2 regions of the Exiguobacterium sp. s70 genome follow, and region 1 is predicted to be linked to the other one. Evidence: riboswitches for the same ligand, from Rfam matches in the RefSeq annotation. Region 1 holds a riboswitch; the other holds the start of a gene.
What was found. A riboswitch is a leader RNA that binds a small molecule or an ion and turns the genes downstream of it on or off. The one in region 1 is predicted to bind thiamine pyrophosphate.
Positions count from the first base shown of each region.

Region 2: linked by a shared signal. The riboswitch ahead of KNP84_RS10785 (Ykof family thiamine-binding protein) and the one ahead of tenA (thiaminase II) in region 1 are both predicted to bind thiamine pyrophosphate.

Region 1 covers NZ_JACSLV010000006.1:58,251-62,932, forward strand. The annotation lists gene pelF (GT4 family glycosyltransferase PelF) at 1-592, shown strand, start outside; gene pelG (exopolysaccharide Pel transporter PelG) at 573-2,021, shown strand; TPP riboswitch at 2,083-2,187, shown strand; gene tenA (thiaminase II) at 2,269-2,943, shown strand; gene thiM (hydroxyethylthiazole kinase) at 2,940-3,728, shown strand; gene thiD (bifunctional hydroxymethylpyrimidine kinase/phosphomethylpyrimidine kinase) at 3,728-4,564, shown strand; gene thiE (thiamine phosphate synthase) at 4,536-4,682, shown strand, end outside.
Region 2 covers NZ_JACSLV010000004.1:108,611-113,292, forward strand. The annotation lists gene KNP84_RS10770 (SMP-30/gluconolactonase/LRE family protein) at 1-821, shown strand, start outside; gene KNP84_RS10775 (hypothetical protein) at 834-1,097, shown strand; gene KNP84_RS10780 (GTP-binding protein) at 1,203-2,396, shown strand; TPP riboswitch at 2,458-2,558, shown strand; gene KNP84_RS10785 (Ykof family thiamine-binding protein) at 2,640-3,233, shown strand; gene KNP84_RS10790 (ECF transporter S component) at 3,226-3,801, shown strand; gene KNP84_RS10795 (ABC transporter ATP-binding protein) at 3,794-4,682, shown strand, end outside.

The DNA of each region.
Region 1 (4,682 bases):
GCACGACCTCTTTCAAATCGGTGCCATCGTCCGCCTCGTTCCCATCAAAGACTTGAAGACGATGATTTACGCCGCCAAGATTTTGCAGGAGCGGCATCGTCTGTTCAAACTGACAATCATGGGTCCACTCGATGAGGATGAAGAATATGCGGAAGAATGCCGTCTGCTCATCGAACAGAGCGGACTGAACGATTATGTCGAACTGGCCGGGAAAGTGGACGTCCAAACGTATTTGCCGACCTTTGATTTATTGCTCTTGACGAGCATCTCAGAAGGCCAGCCGCTCGCGATTCTCGAAGGAATGGCCGCCGGGATTCCGTGGGTCGCCACCGATGTCGGCGCCTGTTCCGAGCTTTTATACGGCCGAGCGGATGACCCGTTCGGTCCGGCCGGTTTCATCGTGCCGCCGGTTCATCCGGAAGCGGTCGCCGACAAAGTCGAATGGATGATGGATTACCCGCAGGAACGAATGCGGTTCGGCAAGAACGGACGGGAGCGGGTACGCCAATATTATCGTCTCCAACAAGTCGTGGACCGCTATAAGGCTATCTATGAAGCGAGGAGGGAACAGTATGGCGGGCATCGGGTTTAAGTTGCAGAAGTTGTTCCAAGAAGACTACTATTCGTCCCGGCTGAAGGCGTACACGTTCTCCGGCCTCGTCACGTCCGGACCGTGGTTGATCGTCATCTTGGTCGTCGGTACGATTCAATGGTTGGCGTTCCAAATGCCGACGTTGTCGCTCGCCGAACGGACGCTCTTCATGATCTCGGTCTCGTACGCGTTCATCTTCTCGCAAATCTTGTTCAGTTTTCAACAGCTCGTCGTCACCCGATACGTGGCGGACTTGTTTTATGAGAAGAAGGCGCATGAGATTTTCCCGGTGTTCACCGGGATGCTCAAAGTGACGATTCTCGCGGCAGCCTTGCTGTATAGTATCTTTTGGCTATTGTCGCCGCTCGATTTTCTGTACAAACTGACGTTGTTCGTTTTATTCATGACGATTAACGTCATCTGGGTCATGTTCTTGTTTTTAAGTGCCGCCAAGTATTATCAAGCGGTGGCCTATAGCTTCCTGCTCGGCGGACTCATCTCGGTCGGGAGCGTCTATGCGATTAGCCGTCTCATGGTCGACCCGTCGAGTCTCGAGCTGTTGCTCGGTTTTACGGTCGGGATGATTGTGACGTTGTTCGGGTTGTTCTTCGCGATGCTCCGGACGTTCCCGCTCCGTTACGCGGTGAAAGAGTTCTCGTACTTCAAGTACTTCGACCGCTATCCAGACTTGTTCGCCATCGGCGTGTTGTACGTGCTCGGGATTTGGGTCACGAATTTCATCATCTGGTTCGGTGAAGGACGTGTGATCATCGCGGACTCGTTCTTGTTCAACCCGTATTATGACACGGCCATCTTTTGGTCGTACTTGACGATTATCCCGACGCAACTGTTGTTCGTCGTCGCTGTTGAGACCCGGTTTTATGAGCGCTACCGTACGTTTTATGGATTGATCAACTACGGCGGGGCACTCCATCAAATCGAGAAGGCGAAACAGACGATGACGTCCGTATTGAAAAATGAGTTGATTCGACTCGCGCGGAGCCAAGGCGTGGTGACGCTGTTCGCCATCCTGATGGCGGGTGCGTTCGTCAGTTGGATTGGTGTCCCGGATGAAATCGGTCAAATCTTTCGGATGACGACGCTCGCGGCGTTCGCGAATGCGATGATTCTCATCTTGACGTTGTTGTTGCTCTATTTCGAGGACCGGCGCGGGGCGTTGTTCGTCAACATCTCGTTCTTCACGTTGAACGCGTTGTTCACGTTACTGCTCTTGCCGCGCGGCATCGATTGGTACGGTGTCGGCTTTGCCGTCAGCACGACGATCACGTTCTTCTTGGCCGGCCTGCGTTTGATTTATTATATGGGCAAAGTTGATTATTACGTGTTCGCCGCCTCGAACCGGCGCAAGCTCGGCACCGAGCGGTTCTCGCGAATGGGGACGTTGTTGAACCGGCGATTCTCACGATAAAGGGTTTTCAGTACGGAGAAAGACTGATATGATGTGGTCGTAGACGACCGAATTTCATAATGTTTACCACTAGGGGAGTCGCGTGACGCGGCTGAGATGGACGAGGTCCAGACCCTTTGAACCTGATCTAGTTCACGCTAGCGTAGGGAAGTGGGCGAACCGATTGTTTTCGTACACTTTGTGTAAATCCGACGCCGCTTCCGTTATGGGAGGCGGCGTCTTTTTTGATTACAAAGGAGGAGAAAACATGACATTCACCGCACATTTACGACAAGAGGCCGATGCCTTGTTTCAAGCCAGCTTTGACCATCCGTTCGTCCGCGAGCTCGGAACGGGTGAACTCGACGAGGCGAAGTTTCGACATTACGTCATGCAAGACTCGTATTATTTGAATCAGTTCTCAAAAGTACAGGCGAAAGGCGCGACCCTCGCCCCGAACATGGAAGTGGCGAGCCGCTTTTTGACGCACGCGCTCCATACCATCGAAGCGGAGCATGCGCTGCATCGTGAGTTTTTCACCTTGCTCGACGTGACGGAGGCGGAGTGGGCGACGTTTGAGCCGGCCCCGACGGCTTACGCCTATGCGCTCCATATGCAACAGGCCGGTCCGACGCTCGGTGATGTGCTCGCAGCAATTTTGCCGTGCTATTGGGTTTATTACGAGATTGGCGAACGCATGAAAGACACGACACCCGACCACCCGATTTATGCGACGTGGATTGCGACGTACGGGTCGGAATGGTTCCGCGACCTCGTCGAGGAACAGATTGAACGGCTCGACGTGCTCGCTGGGCAGGCGACGGCGGAAGAACGGGTCCGGTATCAACAGCTGTTCTTGAAGAGTTGTTATTACGAGCATGCGTTTTGGGAGATGGCGTGGACGCTCGAGTCGTGGGATTTACCGGCGGGGGTGACACGATGAAGCGCGACTTATGGGATAAAGTCAGAGCCGAGCGGCCACTCATCCACAACATCACGAACATCGTCGTCGCCAACTTTTCGGCGAACGGATTGCTCGCCATCGGGGCGGCCCCGGTCATGGCGTCAGCGGTTGAAGAAGTGGCCGAGATGGCGTCTTTAAGCGATGCGCTCGTGCTCAATATTGGTACGCTCGATGCAATGACGGAACGTACAATGATTCGAGCCGGACAGGCGGCGAATCAAGCAGATCGTCCAGTCGTCTTCGATCCGGTTGGTGTCGGGGCGACCTCATTCCGGCGCGACGTCGCCAAGGAGATTCTGCAATCTGTCCGTGCGACGGTCATCCGTGGGAATGCCGGAGAAATCGCGACATTGATTGGCCTCGACGCGGCGGCACGCGGCGTGGACGCCGGGGAAACGCGGGTTGATTTGAATCACATCGCGTGTGAAGCGGCTAAGCGCTACACCTGTGTCGTTGCCGTGACCGGAGAGACGGATGTCGTCAGCGACGGGGACGTGACGATTGAAATTAAAGGCGGCACTGGCGCGATGGCCCGGACGACAGGGACCGGTTGTTTACTCAGTGCGGTCGTCGGTGCGTTCCTTGCGGTCGAACGGGATGCGGTCACGGCCACGGCGACAGCGCTCGCCGGTTATGCCCGGTGCGGGGAACTCGCTACCGCTTTGGCCGACGGGCCGGGTGACTTCCCCGTTCACTTCTTGAATGAGCTGGGCAAGATGACGGCGGTCGAGTTGCCGAGTGACCGCATCGAGGTGGTGTCATGATACGGCAGCAAGTGTTGACGATTGCCGGTTCGGATTCGGGCGGTGGCGCTGGCATTCAAGCTGATTTGAAGACGTTTCAAGAGCTCGGTGTGTTCGGGACGAGTGTTTTGACGGCTGTCACGGCCCAAAACACGCGTGGGGTGCATGGGGTCGAGGCGGTGTCATCAGAACTCGTGACGCAACAACTCGATGCAATCGGTTCAGACTTTATGATTGCGGCGTGCAAGACCGGGATGTTGTTCGATGCGGCGCACATCGAGGTGGTCGCTGACGGGGTGCGGCGTCACACATTCAATCGGCTCGTCGTTGACCCGGTCATGATTGCGAAAGGCGGGGCCTCGCTGCTTCAGGATTCGGCGGTCCAAGCGCTCAAGACATCCCTCTTGCCGCTCGCGACCGTCGTCACACCGAACGTGCCAGAAGCGGAAGTGTTGACGGGCATGACGATTCGGACGTTTGAAGACCGCATCGAAGCAGCAGAACGGATGTTAGCGTACGGTGTCCGTGCCGTTATTTTAAAAGGGGGACATCTCGATGGCGCAACTGCGGACGATTTGGTCATGACGGTGTCAGAGGCGTTCCTCCTGTCGGCCCCGCGCATCCAGACGAGTGACACGCATGGCACCGGTTGTACGTTCTCGGCAGCGCTCACGGCGGAACTGGCCAAAGGCTATTCTATCCTCGAGGCGACGGTGACCGCCAAGCGATTCATTCAAAGTGCCATCACGCATGGACTCGATATCGGTGCCGGACATGGACCGACGAATCACTGGGCGTATGCGACACATGGAGAGGCAGGTGTGACGCTTGAATCTATCACAACGAACTATCGCTGAGCAGTTGCGGCTCTACTTTATTTGTGGAACCGCGAACGCGGAAGACTTGCTCCAGACGGTGGAAACGGCACTTCAATGTGGCGTGACATGTTTTCAATTTCGCGAAAAAGGTAAACAT
Region 2 (4,682 bases), on a different contig from region 1:
GTTGGGATGCGGAACTGAAACGCTTCTATTGGGTCGATATCGAGGGACATACACTTTGGTGGTACGATGAGAAGGAAGATGAATTGTCGTCGTTCGATATGGGACAACAGATCGGGTTCGCGGTCCCGAAAGTGACGGACGGCGTCGTCGTCGGCTTGAAAGACGGGATTTATGAGTGGGACGAGACGTCAAAAGAGCTCGATAAAATCGTCGAACTCGACGACCCGGAAGGAAAGCTCCGCTTCAATGACGGCAAAGCCGACCCGTACGGACGCATCTTCGCCGGCACGCTCCATCTTGAAGACGAGGCGGAACAAGCGACGCTATACCGCCTGAATCGCGACGGCACGACCGAGGTCATGTTGAGCGAGTTGACATTATCGAACGGACTGACATGGTCACCCGACCATTCGACGTTCTATCATATCGATACACCGACCGAGACGGTCCGTAAATACGCCTTTGACTTGAAGACGGGGACGCTCGGCGAAGGGGAGGCTATCATCGATTTTACCGTCGAGGAAGGATTCCCGGACGGCATGACGTCCGATGAGGAAGGGTTCTTATGGATTGCACACTTTGCCGGCGGCCGTGTCTCGCGCTGGAACCCGAAGACGGGTGAAAAAGTGCTCGAAGTGCTCGTGCCGGCCCCGAACGTCACGTCGTGTTGTTTTGTCGGCGACGACTTGAACCAACTCGCCATCACGACGGCTCGTGAAGGGATGGATGACGAGGCACTCAAAGCCCATCCGGACGCAGGGTCGGTCTTTAAAATTGATACAGACGTGAAAGGGATGCCGCTCTATCGGTTTGGACGATAAGGAGGTAAAGAGATGGTGAAGCGATTGCTCGTTCGTGCAGGCATCGGTTTGGCACTCGCGGCAGTGGCCCGGGTCGGGATCCAAAAACTATTGGATGCGAACCGGGAAGACGACCACACGTATTTGAATCCGCGCTGGGATGAGGCCCCGAGTGTCGATGCCGATAAGGATGAGGATGAGGTCGGTCTGACGCAGCTCGATTCGATTTATCGGGCCGAGTGGCAAGCGAACACGTATCCCCGCTCCGAGGCGGAACGCAAGGCGTTGGAAGAATAGGGAAAGGAACACGTCCGGGAACGGGCGTGTTTTTTTTTCTTGACAAGACAAAGGTGACCCGTCATTATCTAAAAAGTAATGATTACGATTTAGGAGTGGGGATATATGAAACGAATTCCAATCACGGTGCTGTCCGGTTATTTAGGGAGCGGCAAGACAACGTTGATGAATCATCTGTTGAACAATCGGTCCGGCAAGAAATATGCGGTCATCGTCAACGACATGAGCGAGTTGAACATCGACGAACGATTGATCGAGCAGAACGGTTTCTCGCGGACGGACGAAAAATTGGTCGAGCTATCGAACGGCTGCATCTGTTGCACGCTCCGTGAAGACCTGCTCGAAGCGGTGCAGGAGATCACGAACGACCGTGAGCTCGACGGGATTATCATCGAGTCATCTGGCATCTCAGAACCGATTCCAGTCGCCCAAACGTTTACATACGCCGATGACGCCCTTGGCATCGACTTGACGAGCCGTGTCTATATCGATGCGATGGTGACGGTCGTCGATGCGTATCGGTTCTTGAAAGATTTCAATTCGGGCGAGTCGCTCCATGAACGCAAGCAGGCCATCGATGAGACGGACGTCCGCGAAGTCGTCGACCTGCTCGTCGACCAAATCGAGTTCGCGGACATCATCGTCTTGAACAAGGCGGACCGCGTGACCGAGACGGAACTCGGTGAGATGGCCGGGCTGTTGAATGCGCTCAATCCAACCGCCAAACTGTTGACGTCAGTTTACGCGAATGTGGAATTGACGGAGCTGTTGGACGTCAATCTGTTCGATTTCGAGGAGGCGATGCACGCCGCCGGCTGGATTCAAGAACTAGAGGCCGAGACACACACACCAGAGACGGAGGAATACGGCATCAGTTCGTTCGTCTATCGCCGCCGCCGTCCGTTTCATCCGGAGCGGCTCCACGCCTGGATCGAGGCGTTCCCGGATCAAGTCGTCCGCGCCAAAGGTTTCTTATGGATCGCCTCCCGGAACGACATCGCTTGCCTGTTCTCGCAAGCGGGGTACGCCTCGACGCTCGAACACGCGGGACGTTGGCTCGCGACGCTGCCGGAGGAAGAGCGGAGTCTCATGTTCACGGCAGAACCTGAGCTCGCCGCCGACTACGTCGAGCCGTACGGGGACCGTCAGACGGAGCTCGTCTTGATCGGGCAGCGGATGGAGCGTGCGGTCATCGAGGCCGGACTCGACGCGTGTTTGTTGACGGATGAGGAGATGGCGCTCGATTGGACGACGTTGCAGGACACGCTTCCGGGGAACGGTATCGTGACTTTCACATAAACCGTTTACAAATTCGGAGCGGTCGTCTATACTTCTCGTTGCATAGATAACCGCATACATTGGACTACACTAGGGGTGCTTCGGCTGAGATGTGAGCATGACTCCAATCCCTTATGACTCGATCCGGGTAATACCGGCGTGAGGAAGTGTGGCACTTTTTCTAATGGATTATTACATTGGACGAGTGGCCGCATTCTCATGGATGCGGCTTTTTTGTGTACATACAATAAGGGGGAATAGAACATGAACAACCAATGTGGTACGAGTCCGATCGTCGGATTCCGCTTTACGCTGAGTCCAATGACATCTGATTTTGTGAGTGTCATCAAAGGGGCATTGAAAGAGACGAACTTGCAAAACGTTTGGCGGCATACCGATGACGTCTCGACGGTCATCCGGGGACGCAGTCAGCATGTGTTCGACGTGGCCAAAGCCGTCTTGTCACATGCAACGAAGACCGGGGAACATGTGTCGATGAGCGGGACGTTCTCGGTCGGGTGCCCAGGCGACACGGCAGGAGACAATCTGCTCGACGTGACGACTGATCCTGTGAATGGTCCGGTATCGACCCAGTACGTCTCTTCCCAGTTCGCCCTCTATCCGCTCGGGGACGCGAAGTATATGGACATCATCTACGAAGAAATTGCCTTTGCGAAAGAGCGTGGCGTTTTCAATGACTCGATGCATTACGCCTCGGGTATTCACGGCGACATCGAACCGGTGTTTTCATTTTACGAGGCGACGTTCGACCGCGTCCGTGCGAAGACGAGCCACGTCGTCATGACGGTCACGTTCAGCGTGAACAGCCCGTCACACGAGGGACAGCAGCATGCTTAAGTCGTGGAAGTTAAAAGAAATCGTCTTGTTGGCCATTTTATCGGTCGTGTTCGCTGTCGTCTATTTGGCGTTCGTACATGTCGGGAATCTATGGGCTGGCTTGATTGGACCGATCGCGTACGAATGGATTTTTGGGATTTGGTTCATCGTCTCGATTATTGCGGCTTATATCATCCGCCGACCTGGCGCCGCATTCTTGTCCGAAGTGCTTGCGGCGACGATTGAGATGATGATTGGTAACGCGATTGGACCTCGTATTATTTTAGTCGGGATCATTCAAGGACTTGGTGCTGAAGCGGCGTTTGCGGTCACGAGCTACAAGCGATATGACCTTTGGGTGCTCATGCTGGCCGGATTTGGTGCAGCTGCGACTAGTTTCGCGTATACGTACGTCATGGGTGGACTCGCTGCCCTCAGTCCGACATACGTGGCGACGATGTTCGCGTTACGAGCGACGAGCGGGATGCTCATTGCCGGTCTGGGAGGTAAGATTTTAAGCGACTTGTTGCTTCGGACGGGTGCGCTCGAAGGGTATGCCATCGCGCGTCAGGGACGTGTGCATGGTTGAGGCAGAACAGCTGTCATTCCGCTATCCGGAAAAACAGAGCAAAGTATTGACGGACATCACGCTTCAATTAACTGCTGGGAGGACTCTCATCACAGGGGCGAGCGGGTCGGGGAAATCGACATTGTTCTCTTTGTTGAATCGTCTGTATCCAGAGAACTGCGATGGAATCGTGACGGGCAAACTATATTTGTTTGACCGCTCTTATGATACGTATGCAGCTGGTGAGGTGAATCGTCGTGTCGGAACGGTGTTTCAAGATCCTGACAGTCAGTTCGTCATGCAGACGGTCGAGGAGGAATTGATTTTCACACTCGAAAATTTTGCCGTGGCGAGGGACGAGATGATGACGCGTGTGGCCACGATTTTAGCGGAATTGCAGTTGACCGATTATCGTGACCGAGTCATTCATGACCTTTCAGGTGGAGAAAAGCAACAAATCGCTGTCGCCTGCGCCTTGATCGGGAAGCCAGAATGGCTACTGCTCGATGAGCCGCTCGCGCACCTTGATCCCGAGACATCAACCCGTTTCGTTCAGTGGCTCGACAACGTCGCACAGACGGTAAACGTTGTCGTCATCGAACATCGACCCTTCCTATGGGGCGGGTTCTTCGACAGAGAAGTGGAACTAGTGAACGGACGCATCAACTATGATGGACCGTTCGTTGCCCGCCCGGATTATACGTTCTCTCCGGTTGAGGTGACAAAAGGAGATGATTTTTTATTTCACGTACCGCAATTAAACAAAAAAACATTCAATTTAGCAGCGAGCAAGCTGACCGTCGCCGAGGGTGATCTCATTGCCGTACTCGGTCGAAACGGCAGTGGCAAATCGACTTGGCTCAAGAGCCTTGCCCGCGAACATCAAGAAGTCGGACTCGTCC